DNA from 4 places in the Roseibium sp. M-1 genome. Region 2 is predicted to be linked to each of the others. Evidence: predicted binding sites of a transcription regulator. Region 2 holds the regulator's gene; each other region holds the start of a gene.
The links. The regulator LexA, encoded in region 2, represses DNA repair genes until DNA is damaged. The targets are predictions, from matches to a motif close to TGTTCNNNNTGTGTTCNG.

Region 1 (7,230 bases), 1.4 Mb from region 2:
GCTGGGCAGCATCCAGCCCTTCCGGCAGCGTCATCCAGATGAACATGCCGCCTTCCGGACGGGTCCAGGTGACGCTCTCAGGCATATGCTTTTCGAGTGCGGCCAGCATGGCATCGCGGCGGGACTTGTAGACCGCGTTCGTCCTGGCCGTATGGGTTTCAAAGACACCTTCGGCGACGCGCGCCATGGCTTCCTGGTTGAGGACCGGCGAGTTGAGGTCGCTCGCCTGCTTGATCAGCACCAGCCGCGAGATGACGTTGGCGGCGGCGCAGATCCAGCCGAGGCGCAGGCCCGGCGAGAGCGATTTTGAGAAGCTGCCGCAATAGAGCGTTCTCGTGTTGTCGATGCCGCCGGAGGCCTCGCAGTCGAGCGCCAGGATCGGCGGCAGAGCCTCGCCGTCGTAGCGCAGCGCCTCATAGGGCGAATCCTCGATCACCGCACAGTCGAGACCTTCTGCCAGCGCCAGCAAACGCTTGCGGTCGCCAAGATCCACGGTCAGGCCTGTCGGATTGGCAAAGTCCGGAGAAAGATAGGCGAACTTGATCCGCCCTCCCTTCTCGCGCGCTTCTGCCGCGAAGTCCTCAGCCGGGCGGTTTGCGCCCGGGTCGAGCCGGTCGTAGTTCGGCTCATAGGCATTGAACGCCTGCAGGGCACCCAGATAGGTCGGCCATTGCACCAGGGCCGTGTCGCCTTCGGTAAGGAACAGCTTGCCGATATAGTCCAGTCCCTGCTGCGAACCGGACGTGATGAGGATGTTCTGCGGCCCGCAGTCGATGCCGCGGGCGCGCATGTGGCCGACGATCCAGCTGCGCAGCCGGTTGCTGCCTTCACTCATGCCGTATTGCAGCGCCCGTCCCGCATCCGGTCCTGCGAGGATGTCCTGATAGGCCTGCTTGAACTCCTCAGCCGGAAACAGCGCCTGGTCGGGAATGCCGCCTGCGAAGTTGATCACGTCCGGCCGGTCCAGAAGTTTCAGAAGTTCGCGGATTTCCGAAGCGCGCATGCGGCTTGCGCGTCGGGCGAAAAGGCTGTCCCAGGTTGTCATGCTTGGCTCGTTGCAATTGGTTTGTCTTGGTTATTTAAGTCAATAATACTGACCTAAATGTTTTGCAAGTGTCCCAATCTTGTTATTTTTTGTAATTTTGTTTCGCGCACATCCTCCAACCGGCCGTTTTGACGCGCCCTCTGGCAGGCGTGCTCGCAATCGCCTATGTCTTGAAAACAAAGGAGATGCCCATGTCCCGCCTCGACGACACCCGCCCGTTCATACCACTCAACATTGCGGTTCTGACCGTCTCCGACACGCGCACGCTGGCGGAGGACCGCTCCGGCAACACGCTGGCGGAGCGCATCGAAAAGGCCGGACACAAGCTGGCGGACCGGAAGATCGTCACCGATGACGTTCCCGCCATCCAGGCGGTCATCAAAGGCTGGATTGGCGCTGAGGGTGTTGACGTCATCATCTCCACCGGCGGCACCGGTTTCACCGGGCGCGACGTGACGCCGGAAGCCGTGGAGCCACTTTTCGAAAAGCGCATGGACGGTTTTTCCGAGGTCTTCCACCGGATCTCCTACGACAAGATCGGCACGTCGACCATCCAGTCCCGGGCGACCGGCGGCGTAGCCGGGGCAACCTATATCTTCGTGCTGCCGGGCTCCCCCGGCGCCTGCAAGGACGCCTGGGACGGCATCCTCAAATGGCAGCTCGACTACCGCCACATGCCCTGCAATTTTGTGGAGATCATGCCCCGTCTCGACGAACACCTGAAGCGAGGCAAACTCAGGGAAGCGTGACCCCAGTCATTCACCAGCATTCCGTCTCAATTGCAACGGAACCAATCACGTTCCGACCTCATCCTGAGGATGCGCGCAAGCGCTGTCTCGAAGGATGGGCAGCACACTGCGGAGCAAGCCGCCCATCCTTCGAGACGGACCTGACGGTCCTCCTCAGGATGAGGGTGTTTGTGGGGGACGGCAGCTTGACTTTGCTTGACTTTAGCTTGCAACGACGCACCGAAGGCTCTTGAAACGCTACCCGTGCAGCTTCACCGCAACCTTCGCCGGAATGCGCAAGGTACCGACGCAGAAACGGGCGGAAGCCTGCCGCAGGCGAGAGATCAAACCTTCGCGTTCCTGTGCACCGGAGGTGACGGCTGCGGCCCGCAGGAACATCATGCGGCTGCGGCCTATCCGCTTGGCAATGTCCAGGTCCTCCAGTTCCGGCAAGGGCTTGTGGCCGCCGAGTTTCTGGTAGAACTGCCGTGAAATCAGGAGCCCCTGGTTGCCATAGGGCATGCCGAGAAGTTGCGTGCGCAGCGCCGCGAAAGCTTCACTCACCCGGGCACTGAGACCGAAGGCCTCGTGCCGCAGGCGGAAGCTTGCCGCCATGCGCGGGCCGTTGGGCGCCCGGGCGGCCCGCTCGATAAAGGCCTGGGCTTCATGATGCCAGCCACTTTCAAGCAGGGTTTCCGGCTGAAGGAACAAAAGCCATTCACCGCGCCGTGCGATGGAGGCGCCATGGGCAAGCCGCTCGCTGCGCGGGTTCCCCGGACGGCTTACCCAGGAACAACCGGCAGCGTCGGCCACCTTTTCTGTGTTGTCCGAGGAACCACCGTCGATGACGATCACTTCACGGATGACACCTTCGGCAGCCGCCGGCACCAAAGCGGACAGGGCATGAACCAGTTCGGCTTCGGAATTTATTGTCGGAATAATGACGCTGATCATGATCCAGAGTTTTACATGAAAATTTCAAAAAGTGCGAGGTGGACACGCAAATGCCGGGTGGTTTTTTGCTGTGTTTCTTAACACGGCCCAATAATCGGCAGTGCTCGCCCCCGGACGATCTCTTCCTCGCGGTCCTTCTGGGCGATCGGAAAGAATAACTTTTGCCGAAAACTCCGGAACCTTGCCCAACGCCACGACGACGGGCAAATGGGATTTTGGAGTCCGGATGAAAAACGGCTGAATATGCATGAATGCGGTCAAACGGATTCATGGTATCTTAAGAGCCAGCCTCAAAGCTGAGAGTTCGTTTCCGCCAGAAACCCGAACTGGTCGCGCGAATGCCTGCAGTAAAACATGTCCTTTCCGGCACCCGCCTTGCGAAATCGCGCCTGCGGTTTTTTCCTGGCCTGATCGGCCTTGCGTGTTCGCTGCTTATGTTTACGGGCAGTGCCCTGGCGCGTGACCTGATTGTGCTGGCGACCCCGGAAGAGCCTTACAAGTTCGAGGACAACGGAACCTTCAAGGGTATCGACATAGAGGTCCTGGACGAGGTCATGCGACGGCTCGGGCTGACCTACTCCGTGGAAATGATCGATTCCTCCGCCCGCATCTTGCAGGAAGCCCGCTCTGGAGGCGCCGACATCCTGCTCGTCTATTCAAAGAAGCCGGACCGGCTGGAGTTTCTCCACTATCCGCAGGAAAGCTATATCGACATCAGCTGGAACTTCTTCATCCGGGCAGAGGATGTGGGCAGGATCTCCTATGAGAGCTTCGACGATTTCAGGGGACTGCAGGTCGGTAAAACGCTGGATTTCGCCTATACGCCGGAGTTCCTGGAGTCCGGCCTCGATTTCCAGACTATCGGCGACAATACCCTCCAGATCGGCATGCTTCTGGCCGGACGGATCGACGTCGTGCCGATGAACACCATTGCAACGCTCTACGAGGAAAAGAAATCCGGCCGCCTGGACCAGCTTGCCTTCCTGCCCAAGCCGCTGATCACAAGGCCTTATTACAACGTCTTTACCAGGGCCTCCACCTACCCGGACATTGAAGGTCTCGTCGCCCGCTACGACGAGACCATCCGGGAGATGAAAGCCGACGGCACCCTGGATGCGATCCTCGTCAAATATCTCGGGCGAAGCCCGGGAAGTCCGGAGCGCGACGGCTCCTGATCCCGCGAGGCGGCCGACGACCCCCGAAGCCTTCATGCCGTAGAGCTGTCTTGCCAAGGGCACGCACCGGGCGTATGTTCCCTATATGTTCTCACATGAGTCGGAACCTGTCGCGTGCCTCTCACTGCCTCCAATCAGATACCCACAAGCGCTGAGCCGGTCTCCGTGAACGCAGACCCGCTTGCCGTCGCCGACCACCGCCGGCGCGGTCGCGGCGTAGCGACCAACAAGTCCGGCCGGTTCGAACCCCTGTCGCGGGAAGGTTTCGATGACGGCTGGGAGAGCCTGGAAGACCTGCCACCCCTGAAGACCCAGGTGCAGGAAGAACAGGCACGCACGATCATCACGCGCAACCAGTCGCCGGACATTTCCTTCGACCGCTCGATCAATCCCTATCGCGGCTGCGAGCATGGCTGCGTCTATTGTTTTGCAAGGCCAAGCCACGCCTTCATGGGGCTCTCTCCCGGTCTCGATTTCGAAACCCGCCTCTTTGCCAAGCCGAATACGGCGCGGCTGCTGGAGCGGGAGCTGTCCCGCCCGGGCTATGCGCCGCGCGTCATAGCAATCGGCACCAACACGGATCCCTATCAGCCGCTGGAACGCAGCTACAAGCTGATGCGCGAGATCCTGGAAGTACTGGAGACGGTTTCGCATCCGGTTGCCATTGTCACCAAGTCGGCACTGGTCACGCGCGACATCGACATTCTGGCCCGGCTGGCGGAGCGCAACCTGGTCAAGGTCGCGCTCTCCGTCACGACGCTCGACAAGAAGCTCTGCCGCTCGATGGAGCCGCGCGCCTCGGCCCCGCACAAGCGGCTAGAGGCAATCCGGGCCCTGTCGGAGGCCGGCATCCCGACCTCCGTGATGATGGCGCCGATCATTCCCGCCCTCAACGACAACGAAATCGAGAAGCTGCTGGAGGCTGCCGCGGAGCATGGTGCTACGGAAGCAGCCTACGTGCTCCTGCGCCTGCCGCTTGAAGTCTCCGAACTCTTCCGCGATTGGCTTTTGCGGGAGCGTGCCGACCGCTACCGCCATGTCATGAGCCTGGTCCGCTCCATGCGCGGCGGCAAGGATTATGACGCCAACTGGGGTGAACGGATGCGCGGACGCGGGCCATACGCCGACCAGATCGCCAAGCGCTTCGCATTGGCTGCCAAGCGCTTCGGCCTCAACCTGCGCCGCCGAAAGCTCTCGACGGACGCCTTTGTCCAGCCGCAAAAAGGCGGTGTGCAACTGGACCTCTTCTGACAATTGTCTTGAGAAATCGTCAGGCGGGCGGCAGGTTTCGGAAATGGCTTATACCCCGTCCCTCTTTGACCTTGCCTTTCCGGACAGCCCGGACCTGAAACTTGAGCGCAAGCATGCCAAAGCGTTCGGTGGCCGGATCTGCGGGGTCGACGAAGCGGGCCGCGGCCCCTGGGCCGGGCCGGTGGTCACGGCTGCCGTCATATTGGACTATAACCGGGTGCCCGATGGCCTGAACGATTCCAAGAAGCTGACGGAAGCAAGGCGCGAAGAGCTGTTTGAGCAGATCGTCTCCTCTGCCTTTGTTTCAGTTGCCAGCGCCGCACCCTCGTCAATCGACCGGCTCAACATTCGCAGCGCGACCTTGCGGGCGATGGTCCGGGCCGTCCGCCATCTGTCGGTTATTCCGGACTATGTCCTCGTTGATGGACGCGATGTACCGCCGGGCCTCACACAGCCCGGCCAGGCGCTTATCAAGGGCGACGGACGCTGTCTCTGCGTTGCCGCAGCCTCCATCGTCGCCAAGGTGACACGGGACCGGATGATGGTCGCGCTGGAGCGGGATTGTCCGGGCTACGGCTTTGCCCAGCACAAGGGCTACGGCGTGCCGCAGCACCAGGCGGCCTTGGAAAAGCTGGGCCCCTCGCCGCACCACCGGATGAGTTTCAGGCCGGTGCGGCTGGTGGCGGACAACCTGTAACCGAGCCTGACGGGTGTTGATGACTGCCGAGTCAGGTGAGGCTCACACGGGCGATTTTCAGACGCCCCGGAGAGCTGTCCAACAGATTCCGCTCGAGATAAGCCGTGACTACGCGGCCGCCCTTTTATACCAACCTCAACACATATGAACCGATCTGACCGCGTTTGGCCTGTTCCAGATCGCCGGACCGCGCTACGCCGCTTGAACGACCAGCCAGGCCGTCCTGCGCAACGCGCCTTGCCGGCAAACCGGAACAGCGCCATCAGATGGGTTCATATGTGTTGAGGTTGGCATTAACTTAAGGCGAAGACCAACTGACGCCCGCTCCGGTCCGGTCAGACAAACCGGAATTTTTGCTTGGCATCTTCCGGGCAGGGTGTCGCCAAATGCCAAGTTAACCCTTTCCCTTAAGACAACGGTAAGGCGCGCCTTCGAGCATGCCTTTGACCGCGAAACGGGAGGATTTTCAAATGATGTTGGATCAGCGTTATGAGAAGGCCGCGACCATGCTTTGGGTGGGTGGTGTCCTGCTTTCCGTTGTTCTGGTCATTGGTTGCAGTTTCTATTTCTGAAGAAATGATCACCACCCGGCTCGGTGGTCACTTGAGCTTCTTTCGGCTCGAGCTTGACCCTGCAGCTCAGCGCTGGAGCAGCTCTCTCATCCCGACGATTTCCTCGTGAAGATCGCCAAAAGGATAGAAATCAAATCTGAAGGAAATGCCCAGCGAAGTTGCTCGCCTTTGCAGATCGAATTCCAAAGTCCAGTCGAAGCTTGAATGGACGAATGCCACACACACGATCTCGGTTCGGAAGCCCGATTGCAATTCTTGCAGCTGGTTTTTCTTCGGTTCAAGCCGCCTGAGCAACTCTGCGACGTGATCCGACAGCGGATCCCGATCCAAAAGGCCGCTGTCCAGCCGCCAACTTGATCCCGGGCGCAGGTGCGTATTGCCCTTTACCTCAAACGTGTCACCAACGTTCCAAACGCTGCTCGGTTCAAGTTTCAGGATGCCTGTGACAATTGTGGCATCTTCACTGCCGATTGCGTGAAAATAGGCATATTCCCGATCGGTTTCGGGTGGCGCTACCATCGGCTTCTCCAGAAAATTTAAGCGGACCCATAACTGACAGCTTTGAGTTCAGTTCAACAAAAAAGCGGCCCCGAAAGGCCGCTTTCAATGTTTCAGCACTCTACCCAAAGATCAGTTCAGGCGTTCTTTGACCTGTGCGATGCTCTTGGCCAGGATGTCGTCGGCGACCTTGTCCTTCACCTTGGCGGTGAGGATTTCCTCGGCTGCGGCGACGGCAACGTCAGCTGCCTTGGCACGGACTTCGGCAATCGCCTGGCTTTCCGCCTGAGCGATCTTGTCTTCCGCGGCC
Region 2 (7,230 bases):
ACCGATTGCAGGATGGCGTTGATCATCAGCGGTTTGTAGACGTTCATTTCCAGGTAGCCGCTGGCCCCGCCGATGCCGACAGTGACATCGTTCCCAATCACCTGGGCGGCTATCATCGCCAGTGCTTCGCACTGGGTCGGATTGACCTTGCCCGGCATGATAGAGGATCCCGGCTCGTTCGAAGGGATCTTCAATTCAAAAAAGCCGCAGCGCGGTCCGCAGGACAACAGCCTGATATCGTTTGCGATCTTGAAAAGCGAGACAGCCAGCGTCCGCAGGGAACCGGAAAGCATCACGAGGGCGTCGTGACTGCCCTGCACGGCAAATTTGTTGGGCGCCGTGTAGAACGGCAAGTCGGTGAGTTTAGCGATTTTTTCTGCGGATTTTTCTGCGAACATGGGATGCGCATTGATGCCGGTTCCGACCGCCGTTCCGCCCAGCGCCAGCCCATATACATCCTTCAGGGCGTCGTCGATCCGTTCCAGATCCTGACGCAACAACTCGGCATAGCCCGAGAATTCCTGCCCAAGCGTCAACGGCGTTGCATCCTGCATGTGGGTTCGGCCGATCTTGATAATATCCTCCCAGGCATCGGCCTTCGTCTTCAGGCTTTCGTAGAGCCTGCGCACGCCAGGCAGTAACCGCTGGGTAACCTGCAGCGCCGCGGCCATATGCATTGCTGCCGGAAACGTGTCGTTCGACGATTGCGACAGGTTGACATGATCATTGGGATGAACCGGATCCTTTGAACCGAGCACCCCGCCGGCAAGAGCAATCGCACGGTTGGAGATCACCTCGTTGACATTCATGTTGGTCTGGGTACCGCTTCCCGTCATCCAGACATGCAGTGGAAAATGCGCATCCAGCTTTCCATCGGCCACTTCACCCGCCGCCGTCTCGATCAGTCCGGCAAGATCGTCACGCAGCAAATCCAGTTCCGCATTGGTCTGCGCGGCCGCCTTTTTCAAGATCCCATACGCATGGATGAGTTCTATCGGCATCAGATCGCTGCCGATCGAAAAGTAGCGCAGAGATCGCTGCGTCTGGGCGCCCCAGTACTTGTCTTCCGGGACGTCGATTTCGCCGAGACTGTCACTTTCCGTGCGCATGTCGATTTTTCAGATGTATCACGAGGCCAAGAGAGCAGTTGTCAGGTCGCTGTCAGGCTTTTTCAAACCATCAATCACGTCGAAATGGTGCCGGCCCGGGTCTTCATGATAGGTGGCGCTTGGCCAGGCGTCCGCAAGCAGCTTCGATTGGCGGAGAAATTCCGGACGCTCCCCACCGCCGACCCAGGCGACGACCGGGCAATCGACTGCGGCAGTCTTCAGGGCCGGGCTTTCCGCGATGGCGTCTTCCTCGCTCATCTTGAAGGCATTGTTCATGGCAGTGTTCCGGAGAGGCTGCAGATCATGCAGCCCGCTTATGGAAACGACCTTTTCGATCCGTTTGAGCACCTCTGGTGCAAGGGGGCTGTCGTCGCATACCATCCGCGACACGAGATGCCCTCCTGCCGAGTGACCGGCCAGCCGCAAGCTTCCCCCGACCCGGCTTGCCGCCTTGTTGATGGCCTCGCCGACTTGTCGGGTCATACGGGAAATGGGGACGGCAGGGGCGAGATCGTAGGAAGGCATGCACACCGTCCACCCGTTTGCGAGGCTACCCACTGCAAAATGCGACCAAAAGCTTTTGTCGAAGCGGAGCCAGTAGCCGCCGTGAACGAAGACCATCAGCCCCTTCGATTTTCTTTCCGGATGAAAGACGTCGAATCGATGCCGCTCCCCTTCGCCGTAAACGACATCCAGATCCTTCTTGATCCAAGTTTTTCGAAAGGCTTCCGCTTCCGGTGCCCAGCGTTCCACAAGTGCGTCGGCGTCTGGAATATGCGCCATGTTGGAGTAGGCATCGTCCCAATCGGTAATGGTCATGTCGTTCATTCAAGTGCCTCGGGATCTTTTCGAAATTCGCGGTGCGCATCCTGCACGATTTGCCGTGAAAGCGGAATGACCTATCGGCAATCACACCTTGTCAAAACAGTCACGCCCAACCTAACGTCTCCGGCGAAAGCAATGGGAGTTGAATTTCAAATGACGGAGCGCTGTTCCAACCGGGTTGCCAACCTGGCGCATTTCCTGACCAGGAACGCCGCCCGCTGGCCGCACAGGCCAGCGATTGTCTGGGAAGGCACTAGCTGGACATGGCAACAGTTCGATTCGCGCGTTAGTGCCCTCGCCCATGCATTACGCACCCGATACGGCATCGGGAAAGGCGACCGGATTCTCGTCCAGGCACAGAATTCAAATCAGATGTGCGAGATCATGCTCGCTGCCTTTCGCCTTGGCGCTGTCTGGGTGCCCTGCAACTTTCGTCAGGCACCCGGAGAAACCGCCTATGCCGCGGAGAAAGCCGAAGCTCGGGTCTTTCTCTGCGATGCGGCCTTTGAGGCTCAGGCAGACGCCGTCCGCACGGCGATGCCAGACCTTGCCGGTTGCATCAGCATTGGCGAAAGCGGGTTTGGCGACAGCTACGAAGGCCTTATCTCCCTATGCCTGGGTCAGCCGGTTGAGAACGCGCCGGTCGACCATAACGATCCCTGCTGGCTCTTCTTCACCTCAGGCTCCACCGGCCGGCCCAAGGCAGTCGTGCTGACCCACGGCCAGATCGGCTTTGTCTGCGTCAACTACCTGGCCGACCTCCTGCCGGGCACAAGCGAAGCAGATGCCTCCCTTGTGATCGCCCCTCTCTCCCACGGCGCCGGCCTGCAGATGATCGCGCAACTTTCGGCGGGGTCTGCCCATATCCTGATGCCGCAAGGCGGCTTCAATCCGGCACTCGCCTTCGAGCTCATCGAAAAACACCGGGTCAGCAACCTCTTCACCGTGCCGACAATCGTCAAACGGCTGGTCGAAGACCCGGCAGTTGACCATTACGACCATTCAAGCCTGCGCCACGTGATCTATGCGGGAGCTCCCATGTACCGGGAAGACCAGAAGCTGGCCCTGAAGAAACTCGGCAAGGTTCTGGTGCAATATTACGGCCTCGGCGAGGTGACCGGAAACATCACCGTGCTGCGGCCGCTGGACCACGTTCTGGAAGACGGTCCGGAAGCTCGCATCGGTACGTGCGGCACTGAGCGAACCGGCATCGAAGTTTCCATCCAGGACGAAGAGGGAACCATTCTGCCGCCGCATGCGACCGGCGAGGTCTGCGTGATCGGTGCGGCTGTCTGTGCAGGCTATCTGGACGACGATGCCGCGAACGCAAAATCCTTCGGCAATGGCTGGTTCCGTACCGGAGATATCGGCCATATGGACGAGCAGCGATACCTGTACCTGACCGGCCGTGCTTCGGACATGTATATTTCCGGTGGCTCCAACGTCTATCCGAAGGAAGTGGAAGAGGTTCTGCTGAGCCATCCCGGCATCGGTGAAGTCGCCATCCTTGGCATACCCGACCGGCAATGGGGTGAGGTTGGCCTCGCTGTCTGCGTTGCGGTTGCGGACTTGGCGACGCGTGATGTACCGACCGCAGAGGAACTCTCCGGTTTTCTTGACGGCAAGGTGGCCCGATACAAGATGCCGGCGCGTTATCTCTTCATCGAAGAGATGCCGACCAGCGCCTATGGCAAGATCACGAAAAAGCTTGTCCAAGAGTTCCTGTCGGAAAAGGGCCTGCTGTGAGGCGCCCCGCTCCCGTCAGGCTTGCGGACATCAGGCATCCTGGACCGGTTGCGCAAGATCGATCCCCGTTTGTCCCCTGCCGTGCCGACCCGGTTTCCATTGAAATTGAAGCCGGTGTCCCCTTTCTTGAAGCGCTGGGCACTTTTGCCGACAAGTCCGGTTACTGCTCCGGCGTTCTCGATCTCAGCGGCCTCACGCTGGCACCCTTTGACTATGTGATGCCCGACCGTGCAGTCGATGACCGTCATGCGGCCTGGTACAGCGACACGCAGACCTCCAGGGGGGCCGTCCTGGAAACCGCTGTTGCAATCCTCGGCTGGCGGGACGGAGCCTGGTTTGCGCACATTCACGCCTACTGGTTTGAAGACAGTGCCTGGCGTCTTGGCCATCTATTGCCGCAAACGCTCACCACAAGCCTGGCCGGTATGGTCTCCGGCTTCGGTCTCAAAGGTGCAATGTTCGAAGCCGCCCTGGACCCGGAGACGGAATTTACGCTCTTCCGCGTCAAACCCGATCCGGAGACGGCAACCGAACCGCAAACCAATGCCCTGATCACAACACTCGCCCCCTTTGCGGACCTTCACCACAGCGTCGCCGCTCTTGCCGGTAATCTTGGCGCAGGCACTTTCGAAGTCATGGGTCTCGGCAGCCTTGCCGGAGCGCAGTTTCTGGAAGGGCCGCCAATGACGGGCCTTATCTCCGAAATTCTTCTTCAACCCGGCATCAGAGGTTCTTCCGGCAAGGATCTCTCACTGCCGATCCGGGCAATAGACCTTCAAGGACGACTTTTCAGCGGCACGCTGAGCCCTGGCGGCGCGCCGACGTTGATTACCTGTGAACTCCTCTTGAGGGAGCCGGATCGCGGTTGACCCTCAGACGCCACCGGCTGTGACAGAATTGCTGACATCCGGTCGGCGCCGCCTTCAATTATTAAATCGTGCGACCGGCGGAAACCGGAACCGCAGAAAGATCCACTGCCCATATGCACTCTTCCAAGAACAGTAAGAGAACATTTACCCTTGCAGAACACAATGAGAACAGGTAATGTGTTCTTGATTTGTACCAGACTCATTTCTCGGTCAGGGGAAACCGGCATGTTGACGCGCAAGCAGTATGAACTGCTCATGTTCATTCACGAAAGACTGAAAGAAACCGGCGTGCCGCCGTCCTTCGACGAAATGAAGGATGCGCTCGACCTGCGGTCGAAGTCGGGTATTCACCGCCTCATCACGGCGCTGGAAGAGCGTGGTTTCATCCGCCGCCTGCCCAACCGGGCAAGGGCAATGGAAGTTGTTCGCCTGCCAGACTCAATTGCTCCCGGACTCGGTGCTCCCAGACCGCGCGGCAGCTTCTCTCCGGAGGTGATCGAGGGCTCGCTCGGAAAACCGGAACCGGCACGCCCTGCTCCCGAGCCTGCTGCTGGCGTTACCGAGATACCGGTGATGGGCCGCATCGCTGCTGGTGTGCCGATAGAGGCAATCCAGACGCACAGTCATTCGATTACGGTGCCACAGGAACTGCTCGGGCGCGGAGAGCATTATGCACTCGAGGTTCGCGGTGATTCCATGATCGAAGCCGGCATTCTGGATGGTGACACCGTCCTTATTCGTCGCACCGACAGCGCCGAAAGCGGCGATATCGTCGTTGCTCTGGTGGATGAAGAGGAAGCCACATTGAAGCGCCTGCGCAAAAAAGGCGCGTCGATTGCGCTTGAGGCCGCCAACCCGGCCTACGAAACACGCATCTTCGGTCCCGGACGCGTTCGTGTTCAAGGCCGCCTGATCGCGCTTTTTCGGCAGTACTAGAAAACGCGCAGTCACCGGATCTCTCGGGTCCCAGTTGATTGCTTTCGAAGAAACGATCCGTCTGTACGCACGCGTAGACCATTCCTGTTCTATGGCTTCGCGACTTTTGCTGTTGTTTTCCCCGGATCGGATCTCTTTGCCTTGGCGAGGCTTGCACGTGTCACCGTTCCGGGTCTGTGCCATGGACGCGGCGGGTCGGGAATGGCAAAGAGCAGCTTTGAAATTCCGGACGGGGTTTGGCGGTGATCAGGTGCGCTGCTTTGTGCTGCCGGAATGGTCTCAGGACTGGCTGCTGCAGCAGCGTGGACAACTTCATTCTCACCTTGATCTTCCAGCCATATGGCAACAGCGCCGCGTTTGAGACGCATCTGGCCGTCCAGGACGAGTGCAGCCCCGCAAGATGGCGGCGCGATTAGATCGGTCACGACAAGATCTGACTTTCGGCAATCCATCTCCAGGGCTTCGATCCGTTTGGGCGACGCAATCACGACAAGCTGAGCAGTTTCTGCAGGTTCCACCGCTCCTTTTCTGCCATGGGCCTTGACCACACAGCCGTCAGCGTCGCACTTTCTTTGAGGCGATTTCATCTTGCGCGACAAGATCTCCTGCGACGCTACCCCCTCCGCCTGCATCCAGAGCTCTGCAGCAAACGACCCGGTCCGGCCCGCGTAACGCAACTGGCCCGCTTCATCCCTGGCTGCCAGCTGGCTACCGCGGGCAGCGATCTGAATGTCGGGCGGGCGCGTTTCCACCGCGACCAGAAGACCGGCCAGGAGCGGCACCCCTGCAATCAGGCGTTTTTTGCCAGGAAGCAATAGACCGGCAAAGAGCGCAGCCAGAAGCAGCAGCGCGGCCAGCCCATCGAGACGGCCGAGCATGCTGTCATCCGCCCCCAACCCCGCCGTGAAGCTGGCGATTTTCAGAAGCAGCGACAAACCAAAAGACATGACCGCCAGTGGCAAAGCGGCGAGACCAAACGGCATCAGAACAAGTGCAATAACTCCCATCGGCATTACGATGAGCGAGAAGACCGGCATGCCGAGCAGGTTGCCGACAATTCCGTATGGCGCAATACGGCCGAAGTGGTGCGCCCCGATGATGCCTGTCGCCAGGCCGGCGACAAGTGCCGTAACAAATAGGCCCGCGATCCACTTGGACAGAAATATAGCAAGATGCCGCAAGGCGGAGGGCCGGCTCGGTTCAGAAAAATCGCCGCGGCTGCGTTTGCGCCAGAGGTCATAGACAGCGACGAGGCAAATCACCGCCGCAAAAGACGTCTGGAACCCTGGTGCAAACAGGCGTTCGGGCGCTATGAGCAACAGCACCAATCCGGCAAGGGCAACACTGCGCAAGGTAAGACCTCGCCGGCCGAAGACGATCCCCATGAAGACAATCGCGATCATCAGAAAGGAGCGCTGGGTCGCAACGGCCGCGCCTGACAGCGCCAGATAGAATACTGCCGCCCCTAGCGCGGCCACGGCGGCCCATTTGTGGATCTGCCGGTAAAGCGTCAGGGATGGTATCGCGGCCAGCAGCAACAGCACCACGCCATAGGCGCCACCGGCAAACAGCGCCATGTGCAGGCCGGAGATAGCGAGGATATGGGCCAGCCCCGCTGCACGCAGGTCCTCTTCCTCGTCCTCACCAATACCGCTGCGATCGCCGACCAAAAGGGCGACAATCAAGGCCGTTTCCGGTCCGGAAGAGAGAGGCGCCCGGATCCTTTGCGCAATTGTCTCCCGAAC
Region 3 (7,230 bases), 3.3 Mb from region 2:
TCATCCGCGATCGCTTTGTCCCGCATCAGGTGCGTATAGATGGTGTTGAGCAGCTCTGCATGGTTTGCCGGCGCGATCTTACGATAGTCGGGGACCTGACACACGTCCCATAGCAATTCGATCGCTTTTTCGCCCCTGGCCATTCCGGATATTTCAGGATCGCGCAACAAATGTTCAAGGGCGGTGACGTCGTCGCTGACGGGTGCCCTTGCGAGACCCTCTTCCTTCGGCACGGTATCAAGGCTGTTGCGCAGGGCGTTAGCCGACGAAAAATCCAGCGCACTGTTGCGCCATTGCAGCACTTTCAGGCTGGCGAAATGGTGACTTTCGATTGCTTCGATCAAATCGTCGTCCAAGGGATCGACCCGGCCCGTCACCCCGAATGTGCCGTCCTTGGTATGTCGGCCGGCGCGCCCGGCGATCTGGCCCATCTCCGCCGGGGTCAGCTGGCGGTACTGGTAGCCGTCATATTTGCGGTTGCCCGCAAAGGCGATGTGGTGGACATCCAGATTGAGCCCCATGCCGATGGCATCGGTCGCGACCAGGTGATCGACATCTCCGTTCTGGAAGAGTTCCACCTGGGCATTTCGCGTACGCGGGCTCAGCGATCCCAGCACCACGGCCGCCCCGCCGCGCTGGCGGCGGATTAGTTCGGCGATGGAATAGACCTCGTCGGACGAGAAGGCGACGATGGCCGAGCGGGCCGGCAGGCGGGAGACCTTCTTCGATCCGGCATAAGTCAGCATCGACATACGCGGCCGCGTGACGACATTGAGCCCCGGGAGAAGCTTTTCCAGCAGCGGGCGCACGGTGGCCGCACCGAGCAGCAGGGTTTCGGACCGGCCGCGCAGATTGAGGATCCGGTCGGTGAAGACATGGCCGCGGTCGAGATTGCCCGCAAGCTGCACCTCGTCGATGGCGACGAATTCCGTATTGAGGTCCAGCGGCATCGCCTCGACCGTCGACACCCAGAAGCGCGGGTTCTTCGGAACGATCTTTTCCTCGCCGGTGACGAGCGCCACCGCTTCCGTGCCCGCGCGCTCTGCAACACGGGTATAGACCTCGCGCGCCAGAAGGCGCAGCGGCAGTCCAATCAGGCCGGAGGGCTGCGCCAGCATGCGCTCGATGGCAAGATGGGTCTTGCCGGTATTGGTCGGTCCGAGCACGGCCGTCACTGTGCGGGACCGGGTCGACGGCGGCAGCGGCAGGGTCTGGGGACGGGGCATGGGGAGGCTTGTGATCAGCTTTCTTCGGCGAGGCGCGATTGACCGGCGCCTATATCTGGTGCCGCGTGTCTAGCACAGGCATGGAGCCTGTGTCCCTAGTCTTTTGGCCAGATGGTCGGGTTTTTCCGGCACTCAAATAAGTTGTGGAGAACGACTCTGGAACAAACCGAAACCGAATCGGTGACTCCGGGCGATTCAGGATTTGTTCCCTACGACATGTGGTTTCCCGGGTGGGCGATGCCACGAAATCGTGAATCTGGCCAAGGGTTTGAGTCGTTCGCGGCAAGGCGTGGTGATTTGCCGCGAATCCGTGTCAATGATTAATTTTTGGAAAACGGCGTAAAGGCCTTGCGGGAGAGCTCCGTTTACCCTGGGACACAGGGGGAACGAATCCCGGACGAATCGCTGACTCGACGAGATTCCGGATTTGTTCCCACAAGATCTAGTGCCTTCACACTGCGAGACTTCTAGAGAATTTTTTGCTGCGTCAGCGGAAATCGTTTTGCGGCCGGGGGCGTGTGCCGAAACGGAGCAGCGGTCGCCGGGTCGCTTTCAGAGGGTATGCGTGTCGGTTTCCGCTCGGGAATTGCTGCAGTGCAATGGATCTGAAAATATTTCTCTTGCCGGGACTTAAATCAATTTGGCATTGATTTTCCGGCGTTTACGGGTGCAAACGCAAAAATATTTTCCAGGTTAAAAAAAGGACATAACGTCTGCCCCTTTTCAAGCGGGTCCGACCAAAGTAGAAATCTTGCCGAAACTGGCTCCGCGTCTTGCGTAAAATTAGGGGGAGAGGGCGTTTGGCGATAACAAAAATTCTCGTTGCTAACCGGTCCGAAATCGCGATCCGGGTGTTCCGTGCCGCAAACGAGCTCGGCATGAAGACCGTCGCGATCTATGCCGAACAGGACAAACTGGCCCTGCACCGGTTCAAGGCGGACGAGGCCTACCAGGTCGGCAAGGGACTGGGCCCGATCGAGGCATATCTTTCCATCGACGAGATCCTCCGCGTCGCCAAACTCTCCGGCGCCGATGCCATCCACCCGGGTTACGGCCTCCTGTCGGAGAGCCCTGAATTCGTGGATGCCTGCGAGGCGGCGGGCATCACCTTCATCGGTCCGAAGTCCGACACCATGCGCCGGCTGGGCAACAAGGTCGCCGCGCGCAATCTTGCCATCGAGGCTGGCGTTCCGGTGATGCCGGCAACCGACCCGCTGCCGGACGACCTGGAAGAAATCAAGCGCCAGGCGGCCGGGATCGGCTACCCGGTGATGCTGAAGGCCTCCTGGGGTGGCGGCGGCCGCGGCATGCGCGTCATTCCGGACGAGGCGACGCTTTCCAAGGAAGTTCTGGCCGCAAAGCGCGAAGCCAAGGCCGCCTTCGGTAAGGACGAGATCTACCTTGAAAAACTGGTCCAGCGTGCCCGCCACGTGGAGGTGCAGATCCTCGGCGACGGCGAGACCGTCGTGCATCTCTTCGAGCGCGACTGCTCCATCCAGCGCCGCCACCAGAAAGTCGTCGAGCGGGCGCCTGCGCCGTATCTGTCGCCGGAAAAGCGCGCGGAACTCTGTGAGTACGGCCTCAAGATCGGCCAGACGGTCGGCTATCGTGGTGCCGGTACGGTCGAGTTCCTGATGGATGCCGACACCGGCGCCATCTATTTCATCGAGGTCAATCCGCGCGTCCAGGTGGAACACACGGTGACCGAAGAAGTCACCGGCATCGACATCGTCCAGGCGCAGATCAAGATCTGCGAAGGCAACAAGATCGGCACGCCGGAAAGCGGTGTTCCCTCGCAGGACAAGATCCGCCTCAACGGCCATGCCCTGCAGTGCCGCATCACCACGGAAGATCCGGACCAGAACTTCATTCCGGACTATGGCCGCATCACGGCCTATCGCGGTGCCACCGGCTTCGGCATCCGCCTTGACGGCGGCACGGCCTATTCCGGTGCGGTCATCACCCGTTTCTACGATCCTCTGCTGGAAAAGGTCACGGCCTGGGCGCCGACGGCGGAAGATGCCCGCAAGCGCATGGACCGCGCCCTGCGCGAGTTCCGTATCCGCGGCGTTGCCACCAACCTGGTGTTCCTGGAAAACATCATCGGCCATGAGGACTTCAAGGCCAACAACTACACCACGCGCTTCATCGACGAGACCCCGGCGCTCTTCCAGCAGACCCGCCGCAAGGACCGGGCGACCAAGCTGCTGACCTATATCGCCGACGTCTCGGTGAACGGCCATCCGGAAACGAAAAACCGTGCCCGTCCACCGCAGGATGTCGCCGGTCCCGTCATTCCGGTTTTTGGCAATGACAAGCCGTCCGGTACCCGCCAGCTTCTGGATGAACTGGGTCCGAAGGGCTTCGCGGCCTGGATGAAGAACCAGACGCGCACGCTCGTCACCGACACGACCATGCGCGATGCGCACCAGTCGCTGCTGGCAACCCGCATGCGCACCCACGACATCGTCAACATCGCCGATGCCTATGCCTCCGGCCTGCCGAGCCTGTTCTCGCTGGAATGCTGGGGCGGAGCGACCTTCGATGTCGCCATGCGCTTCCTGACGGAAAGCCCGTGGGAGCGCCTGCACAAGGTCCGCGAGAAGGCGCCGAACATCCTCTTGCAGATGCTGCTGCGCGGCTCCAACGGTGTCGGCTACACCAATTATCCGGACAATGTGGTCAAGTATTTCGTGGCGGAAGCTGCGGAAAACGGCATCGACCTCTTCCGCGTCTTCGACTGCCTCAACTGGGTGGATAACATGCGCGTTTCCATGGACGCCGTCCAGGAAGCGAACAAGCTCTGCGAAGGCGTGCTGTGCTACACCGGCGACATGCTGGACAGCGCCCGGCCGAAATATGACCTGAAATACTATGTCGGCCTTGCCAAGGAACTGGAAGCCGCAGGCGCCCACATCCTCGGCATCAAGGACATGGCAGGCCTTCTGAAGCCGGAAGCCGCCAAGATCCTCGTCCGCACATTGAAGCAAGAAGTCGATCTGCCGATCCACTTCCACACCCACGACACGTCCGGCATTTCGGCTGCCACCGTTCTGGCGGCGGTCGAAGCAGGCGCCGACGCGGTCGACGCGGCGATGGATGCGCTTTCCGGCCTAACGTCCCAGCCCTGCCTCGGCTCCATCGTGGAAGCGCTGCGCGGGTCCGAGCGAGATACCGGCCTCGATGCGAAGACCATCCGCCAGATCTCCTTCTACTGGGAGGCTGTGCGCACCCAGTACCGGGCCTTTGAAAGCGACCTGCGCTTCGGGGCGTCGGAAGTCTATCTGCACGAGATGCCGGGCGGCCAGTTCACCAATCTCAAGGAACAGGCCCGTTCTCTGGGCCTCGAAACCCGCTGGCACGAAGTCGCCCAGGCCTATGCCGACGCCAACCAGATGTTCGGCGACATCGTCAAGGTAACGCCGTCCTCGAAAGTGGTGGGTGACATGGCGCTGATGATGGTCAGCCAGGGGCTGACGGTCGCCGATGTCGAGGACCCCGCCAAGGACGTCGCCTTCCCGGACAGCGTCGTGAAGATGCTGCACGGCGATCTCGGCCAGTCCCCCGGCGGCTGGCCGGCGGCGCTGCAGAAAAAGGTGCTGAAGAACGAGACGCCGATCACCGTGCGGCCGGGCTCGCTCCTGAAGGACGCCGATCTCGATGCGGAGCGGAAGGCTGCTTCCGACAAGACAGGTCACGGCATCAGCAACACGGAGCTTGCCTCCTATCTGATGTATCCCAAGGTCTTCACCGATTTCGACAAGGCCCAGCAGCAATATGGACCGACCTCCGTGCTGCCGACGCCGGTCTATTTCTATGGCCTGGAGCCCGGTGACGAGATCTCGGTGGATCTGGAAGCCGGCAAGACGCTGGTCATCCGCTGCCAGGCGATCGGCGAGACCGACGAGAAGGGCGAGAAGAAGGTCTTCTTCGAGCTCAACGGCCAGCCGCGCAACGTCAAGGTGCCGGACCGCGCCCATGGCGCCACGGGCGCTGCCACCATGCGCAAGGCCGAGGACGGCAACGCCGCCCATGTCGGCGCGCCGATGCCGGGCGTCATCTCCACGGTCGCGATCGCGAGCGGCCAGGACGTGAAGGCCGGCGACGTGCTGGTGTCCATCGAAGCCATGAAGATGGAAACCGCGCTCCATGCCGAGCGCGACGGCAAGGTCAAGGAAGTCCTGGTCTCGCCAGGCTCCCAGATCGACGCCAAGGACCTTCTGGTGGTGTTCGAAAGCTGATGTGAAAAGCCGCCCGGGTGTGAGCGTTCGGGCGGTTTCTTCCAGATAGATTGTTTGCTCTCCGCCCGTCATTCCGGACAAGTGAGGCGCAGCCGATCGCCGATCCGGAATCCAGACATATTTCGCGCTGCAAGCGCGTCACTATTCCAACTTGGGTGTTCGCTGCGCTCACGCTGACATCTGGATTCCGGATCGGCGCGCAGCGATGCTGCACTTGTCCGGAATGACGGTGGGGGGCACTGTCTGTCATCCCGGGCGGAGCGTAGCGCAGACCCGGGACCCAGGACTCCCGGGCGCTTGAATTTTGGATACCGGCTATGAGGTTTCCTGGGCCCCCGCTTTCGCGGGGGTGACATCAGCGGAAACGGGTCTCCCTTTGAAGTTTGGCTCGGAGGTAGTCCGGGTTTTCGGTCCTCTGCAGTCAGGGCCTTTTCGGCTAACCCACCTTTTCCCGCGCCATTTCCAGCAGCTTGCGGACCGTGTTGAGGTTGCGGCCGGTGCCGGACTTCAAGGCCGGAAGCTTCATTTTCGACCCTCCCATGCCATTCGGAAAGTGGACAAAGATCTCTCTGCCCCGGATGGCGGCCTCTTCTCCGCTCGGTGCAACCAGCCCGTCTAGGGCGTCGGCTGCGGCTTCTCCGGACAGAAACGTTATCAGCAGCTGATTGGGCAAGGCATCCTGAAAGGGCATGTTTGCATCAAGGTCTTCGAATTCGGCGGATGTGCGCAGGATTACACTTGCCGGCTTGCCAAGATAGGCGGTGAGTGCCTCGGTCAGCCGGACGTGAACCTCTTCTCCCGGCAAGTCGGAGCTGAAAACCAGGTTGCCGCTCTGGATATAGGTGGAGACCTTCTCAAATCCGAGCTCTTGAGCCATGGCACGCAGATCGGCCATCGGCAGTTTGCCGGTGCCGCCAACATTGACGGCGCGCAATAGGGCAATGAAAACGGTCATTCGGAAACATCCTGAAACTCAAACCAGTTAAGACGTGAGGTGCCGATCCTCAATACGCGGATTTCTCAAGTTGCGCCAAACACTCTGCCTCATCCTGAGGAGGCGCGTTAGCGCTGTCTCGAAGGATCGGCATCGAGTTCCGTCGCTAGAGCAAATCGCGTTTTATCGGAATCGCTTTTCGCTGTCTGAAATCAGAGATTTCAACGCAAAAAGCGATGCAAGACAATTCCAGTTAAACGCGACACGCTCTAATGGCCAATCCTTCGAGACGGACCTGCCGGTCCATCTCAGGATGAGGCTGCGGTTTGTTGACAAGTGATATGGCTGAAGCGGTCGGCAGCAGTGGGACTTGGGCCAAAGTCCCGGCTTATTCCGCCGCCTTCAGCATGCCTTGCTGCACCGGCGCGGCGGCCGTGCCGATCCACAGATCCAGGAACCGGTCGAGCCATGTCTTCACGGCCGGATCGTAGATGAAACGGCCGGCGAAATGGTCGCGGCGCTGCTGGGCGCCGGGCAGTTCCATGCGCGGCGCGCCCTTGGTGGTCCAGCGCACCATCATCTGGTGGGTGAGTTCCGGGTGGAACTGGATGCCGTAGGCGCAGGGTCCGATGCGAATTGCCTGGTTTGGATAGGTCGGGCCGGATGCCAGAAGGTCGGCTCCGCGGGGCAGGTCGAAGCCTTCCCGGTGCCACTGGTAGACCTTTTTGGGCCAGTCCATCAGTGACTTTCCGGCCTCTGTCGGCTTCAAGGGGTAATAACCGATCTCCACCAGACTGTCGTGATGGCCGCAGACCGTGCCACCCAGATG
Region 4 (7,230 bases), 280 kb from region 2:
CCTCAACGCTTTGCGGAGTGAGGTCTTCCAGATTGTGCATTGCATGGCGGATTACGTCTTCCACCATGCGCGTGATCGACCGGCGCACGATCTCATGGATACGACGGCTCTCCTCAAGTCCAGGATATCTGCCGTCCACCTCTTCCAGGATATCCGCCAGGAACGGCACGTCACGCATGTCCTCGATGGCAAACAGCCCAGCCCTCAGCCCGTCATCCAGGTCGTGGGCGTCATAGGCTATGTCATCGGCGATGGCCGCTCCCTGTGCCTCAGCGCTCGGCCAGGTGTGCAACAGCAGGTCCTGCCTTTTCGCGTAGTCGCGAATGGCAAAGGGCAACTCGCTGTCCTTGAACTTTCCAAGCGGCGCTCCGTCCGGAGCGACCAGGGGACCGTTATGCTTGACGAGGCCCTCCAGCGTTTCCCAGGCAAGGTTCAGCCCATCGAATTCCGCGTAACGCTGCTCTAGATGGGTCACCACACGGAGCGACTGGGCGTTGTGATCGAAGCCGCCGTAGGGCGCCATGCATTCATGCATGACATCTTCGCCTTCGTGGCCGAAGGGCGTGTGGCCGAGATCGTGTGACAGGGCCAGGCTTTCAGCCAGGTCCTCGTCAAGTCGCAATGCGCGGGCCAGAGACCGGGCTATCTGCGACACTTCGATCGTATGCGTCAGCCGGGTACGGAAGTGATCGCCTTCGTGATAGACGAAAACCTGAGTCTTGTGTTTCAGCCGCCGGAAGGCGGAAGAATGGATGATCCGGTCGCGATCGCGCTGGAAGGGCGTGCGTGTCGGGCTTTCCGCCTCGGGAAACAGCCGTCCGCGGCTTTCCGCCGGAATTTCCGCATAGACCGCCCGCGATTGCCCGCCAAAACCAATATCCGCTTCCATCTCAACCAGCCATTCATCACGGAGTTGTCCCCGTGTCCGGTGTCCTGCAACGCATGCCACGCATTGACGCGGCGGACTGCAAAACTTACTTATCTCAATAAATCAGGTATCACGCTTCCGGAGTTCCGGTAGCCCGACGAGTCGGCAGAACATGACCGAAACACTTGAAAATCGAGTAACAGTCAGCGAACGCGCTGCCAAGCGCATAGCCACCATTTTGTCGAAGGAGCCCTCAGGCAGCATGCTGCGGGTGAGCGTCGAGGGTGGTGGCTGTTCCGGGCTGCAATATAAATATGACGTCGTCGATGCCCGCGAAGACGACGACCTGGTGATCGAGAAGCCCGGTGCGACCGTGCTGATCGATTCCATTTCCTTGCAATACATGGGTGGATCGGAGATCGATTTCGTCGATGACCTGATCGGCCAGTCCTTCCAGATCAACAACCCTAACGCCGTTGCAGGCTGCGGCTGCGGCACCAGTTTCACGATCTGAACCCGACAGGTCAACGTCATCCGGCCGGCTGCCCCGGCGCCACTGCTGCTAACCGAGGCAACCTCAGCCATGAAGATCGCGACCTGGAACATCAACGGCGTCAAAGCCCGTATCGACACGGTGCTCGAATGGCTGAAGGAAACCTCCCCTGACCTCGCCTGCCTGCAGGAGATCAAGTCGGTGGATGAAAACTTCCCGCGCCAGGCCTTCGAAGATCTCGGCTACAATGTCGAAACCCACGGCCAGAAGGGGTTCAACGGCGTCGCACTGCTTTCCAAGAGCCCATTGGAAGACGTCGAACGCGGCCTGCCCGGCAATGATGCGGACGAGCAGGCCCGCTATATCGAGGCGAGCCTCCCGACCGACTTCGGCACCGTTAGGGTCGGCTGCCTCTACCTGCCGAACGGCAATCCGCTGGGTACTGAGAAGTTCCCCTACAAGCTGGAATGGATGGACCGGCTGATTGTTCAGGCGCAAAGGCGGCTTGCGGAAGAAGTCCCTTTCATCCTGCTTGGCGACTACAACGTCATCCCGGATCCCGTAGACGCGAAAAACCCCGAAAATTGGCTCGGGGACGCCCTTTTCCAGCCAGAGAGCCGGCAGCGATTCCGCGCCCTTACCCATCTGGGCCTCACCGAAGCGGTCCGGTCATGCACCGAAGCGCCAGAGACCTTTACCTTCTGGGACTATCAGGCCGGTGCCTGGCAGAAGAACAATGGTATCCGCATCGACCATATCCTGATGTCGCCGCAGGCAACGGACAGGTTTGCCGGCTGTGGGATCGACAAGCATGTGCGCGGTTGGGAAAAACCTTCCGATCACGTACCGGTCTGGGTCCGGCTCGCCGCGTGATTCCCGCTTTACTCTAGGTGTCCGCATTCGTGCCCAACTGCCAATGTAAACCGCTTGATTGATCAAGCCTCGCAGCCGACTTCCACCAACGGGAATATCCGGCGCAAAATCTTGATGTTTCCCAGAGGGTAAGCATTGAGTGATCCAGGTGCGTCAATCCAGACCTTCATCCTGACCTAGCCAGCCTCCGCTCGGGACTTGCAGTCAGCTGACGCTCTGGTAAGCTTTTAAGATCATGGGGTAACCAAAGGCCGCTCTCCGTCCGCAAAGGCTAAATGCGGACATCTTTCACCGGCAGCAGTCCGTTCTGCCGGGAAGAGAGTTTTGGCTCAGTTGAAAATACCTGCTGCCGCTGGACTGACACTGTTCGTCCTAGGCAACTCCCTCGCGCAAGCCCAATCCGTGTCCTGCACCTGCCGATACAAGGGCCAGGACTATGGTATTGGGGAAAGCATCTGCCTGAAGAGCCCGGATGGGTTGCGCATGGCGACCTGCGGCATGGTGCTGAACAATACATCCTGGCAGTTCAGCAATGCGCCCTGCCCGTTGACACAGCTTCAGCAAACCGGTGGGACCGGCTTGCTGCCGTCAGGTCTACCGTTTTTGAAGCAGACGCCCTGGCAGCAGTCGGGGACCCTGCGCGCGTCTATCTGACGCGCGACGCCAGCCGGCCTTGATCCATCTTGTTTGTCTTGGAAAGCGCCCTATTGAGGCGTGACTTGCTGTGCAGTCTTGATGTCCGGCCTGTGTTTCAAGAGCCAGTCATCAGCCATGGCCCTGGCAAGCTTGCGCACCGTTTCCGAAGACGGTGCGAAATACTGCTCATGTAGGGAATTGACCCAGGTTGCATCCGCGGGGTCCGCCTGATCGCGGGCGATCGTCATCCATTTGAGGCCAAGGGCCTTGTTCTGGTCCGACTTGCCACGGCTATACAGAATTTCACCGAGGCGCGCCTGCGCACCGACATGGCCTTTTTCCGCGGCGAGATTGTACCAGCGGACAGCAGAAAGACTGTTGGTTTCCTGGTAGATCTGGCCAAGCTCATACTGCGCGTTGGCGTCCCGGTAATAGGTGGCGGCGGTGGTGAAGTTCCGAAGCGCCTGGGCGCGGTCGACCTGCAGCTTTCCGTCTATACCGTAGAGATAGTAGTACCCGAGCGCGACAAAGGCGCTGGAGACGAAAGGCGCATCCCGAGCGGTCCGGTGATCCTCACCGTGGTCGCGTACGATCTGGGTAAAATATTCGAAGGCCTTGATGTCGTCTTCGGGCACGCCGTCGCCCTTGGCGTACATCTTGCCAAGTTTCCAGGCGGCCCGCAGCTGACCGTTTTCCGCGGCAAACTGCAGCGAGGTAAGAGCTGCGGCCTTGTCGCCCGACTTGTACTGGCCGATACCTGAAATCAGCGCCTCGAACGGTGTCCGGCTTTTCGCCTGGCTGCCATCGGTCGCTGCCGGCTGGCCGTCGAAAGCCGCCGCCTGCCCGGCCAAGCCGAGAAAGATCAACGCGCCGAGCACAGTTCCGGCTTTTCCAATGCGTTGAACCATTGCGCTGTTCTTTTGCATCCCAGTCACACTATTATCCGCCGGCAACGATCCTGATCCCCGACGGACGCTGTTGTTTTTTGTCCGCGCCAAGCGCATTTGCAGTCTCTTCGCCCCCTTGAGCCGAAGCTGCCGGAAGCCTATGTATCGGAGTGGCCAAACATGGCCGATCATTTCGGCCTAAGTTGGGCCGTTCAGCGCCCAAATAAGACCATTTCCAGACTCATGTGTCGGTTCTGTGCGCCCTTGCAGGTCGACCTGGCTCTTTCACCTGGACGACCGCTCTGCCGGGCTTCAGCACTGACATTACCGCAACGGGTGACGGTCAAACATGGCCGAACATGGGCAACTGCCCCTTTCCAGGGCGTTGCATATGACTCTGTCATGAAGTGTTGCGGAATTGGCACATTTTTGGTCCGGCCCGTCCCATACGAGCCTCACGATAGAAACACGTCCGGGTTGACGATCTGTTTCCACCGCGATCTTTTGGCGCGCCATCTGTTGAAAACGGGGGCTTTTGGCCAAATTCCTTTGCCGTTCTGTCTTTGTACTTCAAACTGAAGCATGATTCGGTGTAGGTAACGGCTCCGAACGTCCCGGCAACGGCGACCAGAACTTCAAAAGGCAATACGGCAGGCGATACGGAATGAGCGCAAAAGACGATCTATTTGCTGGCAATGCGGCGGTCTCGACACCTCTTCCCGAGGATCTGCCCGCGCCCGTGCCGCAAAAGCCGCGTCCGGTCGCGCCCGTCGCCGTCACCGAGGACTATTCGGCTGCCGACATCGAGGTGCTGGAAGGTCTGGAGCCGGTCCGGCGGCGCCCCGGCATGTATATTGGTGGCACCGACGAAAAGGCGCTGCATCACCTTTTTGCAGAAGTCATCGACAACTCCATGGACGAGGCCGTCGCCGGTCACGCAACCTGGATTGATGTGACGCTCGGCGCGGATGGCTTCCTGACCATTACGGACAACGGCCGAGGCATTCCCGTCGACCCGCATCCCAAATTCAAGGACAAGTCCGCGCTCGAAGTCATCATGACGACGCTGCATGCCGGTGGCAAGTTTGACAGCAAGGTCTACGAGACGTCCGGCGGCCTGCACGGCGTCGGCGTTTCAGTCGTCAACGCGCTGTCGGAGGAACTGGTGGTGGAGGTCGCCCGCAGCCGGAAGCTCTACCGGCAGACCTTCCGGCGCGGCCATCCGCAGGGACCTCTGGAATTTGTCGGCGACACGCAGAACCGGCGTGGCACCCAGGTCCGCTTCAAGCCGGACGAACAGATCTTTGGCAAAGGCGCCAAGTTCCTGCCGGCGCGCCTGCTGAAGATGGCGCGTTCCAAGGCCTATCTTTTTGGCGGTGTCGAAATCCGCTGGCATTGCGATCCGGAGATCTTGTCGGAAAAAGATGAAACTCCGGCCGAGGCCGTGTTCCATTTTCCCGGTGGTCTGCGCGACTTCCTCGCGGAACGCCTGACCAAGGAGCGCCGCGTCGTCGAGGAAGCCTTTGCCGGGCGCACCGACGGCGCCGGCAAGCACGGCTCCGTCGAATGGGCGGTGAGCTGGTTCGCGGGGGACGGCTTCGTCAACTCCTACTGCAACACCGTGCCGACCCCTGAAGGCGGCACGCACGAAGCAGGCTTCCGCTATGCGCTCCTGCGCGGCCTGAAGGCCTATGGCGAGCTGACCAACAACAAGAAGGCAGCCATTATCACCGGCGATGATGTGATGACTTCTGCCGGCGGCATGCTGTCAGTCTTTATCCGCGAGCCCGAATTCGTCGGCCAGACCAAGGACAAGCTTGCGACCAACGAAGCGACCCGCATCACCGAAAACGCTGTCCGCGATGCGTTCGACCATTGGCTGACCGCCTCACCGAACCAGGCCAACCGCCTGCTGGAATGGGTGATCGACCGCGCCGATGAGCGGCTGCGGCGGCGGCAGGAAAAGGACGTCGCCCGCAAGACCGCCGTTCGCAAGCTCCGCCTCCCGGGAAAGCTGGCCGACTGTTCCGCCAATCAGTCCGACGGCACTGAACTCTTCATTGTGGAGGGCGACTCTGCAGGTGGCTCCGCCAAGCAGGCGCGCAATCGCGCCAATCAGGCAGTATTGCCGTTGCGCGGCAAGATCCTCAACGTCGCCAATGCCGGGCGTGACAAGCTCGTTGCCAACCAGCAGCTGGCCGACCTGATCCAGGCACTCGGATGCGGAACCCGCTCCCAGTACCGCGAACCGGATCTGCGTTACGAGAAGATCGTGATCATGACCGATGCCGACGTCGACGGCGCACATATCGCGTCGCTTCTGATCACATTCTTTTACCGCGAAATGCCGGAGCTGATCCGGGGCGGACATCTTTATTTGGCCGTGCCACCACTCTATCGTCTCAGCCAGGGCGGCAAGACGCTCTATGCCCGCGACGACGCCCACAAGGACGAACTCCTGGAAACGGTTTTTAAAGGCAAGGGAAAGGTCGAGATCGGCCGCTTTAAAGGTCTTGGCGAGATGCTGCCCGCACAGCTAAAGGAGACGACAATGGACCCGTCCAAGCGCTCCATGCTGAAGGTCGTGGTTGAAGAAGAGGCCGTGGCGGACACGAACGACACGGTCGAGCGTCTCATGGGCAACAAGCCCGAAGCCCGGTTCCGCTTCATTCAGGACAATGCGGAATTTGCGGAAGATCTTGATATCTAGCCGCCGGATTGGGTAATCTGTTTCTGTTTTGAAGTAAGGGGAGCATTTTCGGCGTGCTTGAGCGCGTTCCCCGTTTTGCCCGGCCGGATGAGTGCTATGTTAAACCGGATGTATTCGATTTTTGATCGGCGGCTTCGCCCGTTGCGCAACCATGTTTTTCTTGCATTTCCGAAACATAATATCGCCTACGCACGTATTGCCGAGCCGGCCTTCCAGCTTCTGCGTCCTGTCCTGCACCGGCTGGCCGGTATAGACCGGCAAACGTCGAAGTCCGTCCAAAACCAGCAGAGCGACGAGGCGGAGCGGCTGCTGTTTCACGGTGATGTCGAGCTCTTGACCGCGCGGGAACTCAAGCGCCGCCATCCGGACATGAAGATTGCCGCATGGGTTCAGGATCCGTCACACCGGCTGGCCTATTGCTACGAAAAAATCATCCTGAAAGACACACCCCTGCCCGCCTACTACGAGGAAAGGCATTTCAGCAAGGCAATGTCTCCGCAGGAATTCGTCGCCCATGTGTCCCATATTTCCGATCTTGAGGCCGACAATCTGTTCAGAGGCCAGGCAGCCGCCCTCACCTACAAGGGCATTCTCGCGGCAAACCTCATCCTTCCTCTGGAAGATTTCGACCGCTCGATGGCGACTTTCCTCTCCGAGAGTGCCTTAAGGTTCAGGATGCCGGCTTCGGCTAACTATGATGTGTCGCAATTCGTGACCGGAAAAACACTGCTCGCCTTTGCGCAAGACGGTGTGGTCCAGAAAC

Region 1: ACX3M4_RS10980 (PA0069 family radical SAM protein) is a predicted target of LexA. The motif match lies at 3,978-3,995, and genes of this name have one in related genera.
Region 3: ACX3M4_RS19595 (helicase-related protein) is a predicted target of LexA. The motif match lies at 1,373-1,390, and genes of this name have one in related genera.
Region 4: parE (DNA topoisomerase IV subunit B) is a predicted target of LexA. The motif match lies at 4,311-4,328, and genes of this name have one in related genera.

Annotation. Positions count from the first base shown of each region.
Region 1 is NZ_CM137257.1:2,430,333-2,437,562, forward strand. Features, by position in the region: gene ACX3M4_RS10960 (aminotransferase-like domain-containing protein) at 1-1,045, opposite strand, end outside; gene moaB (molybdenum cofactor biosynthesis protein B) at 1,237-1,794, shown strand; gene ACX3M4_RS10970 (glycosyltransferase) at 2,032-2,727, opposite strand; gene ACX3M4_RS10975 (substrate-binding periplasmic protein) at 3,066-3,902, shown strand; gene ACX3M4_RS10980 (PA0069 family radical SAM protein) at 4,068-5,153, shown strand; gene ACX3M4_RS10985 (ribonuclease HII) at 5,197-5,850, shown strand; gene ACX3M4_RS10990 (DUF4279 domain-containing protein) at 6,489-6,941, opposite strand; gene ACX3M4_RS10995 (F0F1 ATP synthase subunit B family protein) at 7,053-7,230, opposite strand, start outside.
Region 2 is NZ_CM137257.1:1,053,094-1,060,323, forward strand. Features, by position in the region: gene fumC (class II fumarate hydratase) at 1-1,109, opposite strand, end outside; gene ACX3M4_RS04835 (alpha/beta hydrolase) at 1,128-1,937, opposite strand; gene ACX3M4_RS04840 (acyl-CoA synthetase) at 2,088-3,680, shown strand; gene ACX3M4_RS04845 (hypothetical protein) at 3,677-4,549, shown strand; gene lexA (transcriptional repressor LexA) at 4,775-5,485, shown strand; gene ACX3M4_RS04855 (ComEC/Rec2 family competence protein) at 5,575-7,230, opposite strand, start outside.
Region 3 is NZ_CM137257.1:4,321,874-4,329,103, forward strand. Features, by position in the region: gene ACX3M4_RS19595 (helicase-related protein) at 1-1,226, opposite strand, end outside; gene pyc (pyruvate carboxylase) at 2,027-5,467, shown strand; gene ACX3M4_RS19605 (DUF1697 domain-containing protein) at 5,904-6,422, opposite strand; gene ACX3M4_RS19610 (glutamine amidotransferase) at 6,790-7,230, opposite strand, start outside.
Region 4 is NZ_CM137257.1:776,187-783,416, reverse strand. Features, by position in the region: gene ACX3M4_RS03610 (deoxyguanosinetriphosphate triphosphohydrolase) at 1-889, opposite strand, end outside; gene erpA (iron-sulfur cluster insertion protein ErpA) at 1,041-1,382, shown strand; gene xth (exodeoxyribonuclease III) at 1,452-2,234, shown strand; gene ACX3M4_RS03595 (hypothetical protein) at 2,559-2,888, shown strand; gene ACX3M4_RS03590 (tetratricopeptide repeat protein) at 2,939-3,778, opposite strand; gene parE (DNA topoisomerase IV subunit B) at 4,422-6,467, shown strand; gene ACX3M4_RS03580 (sulfotransferase family 2 domain-containing protein) at 6,609-7,230, shown strand, end outside.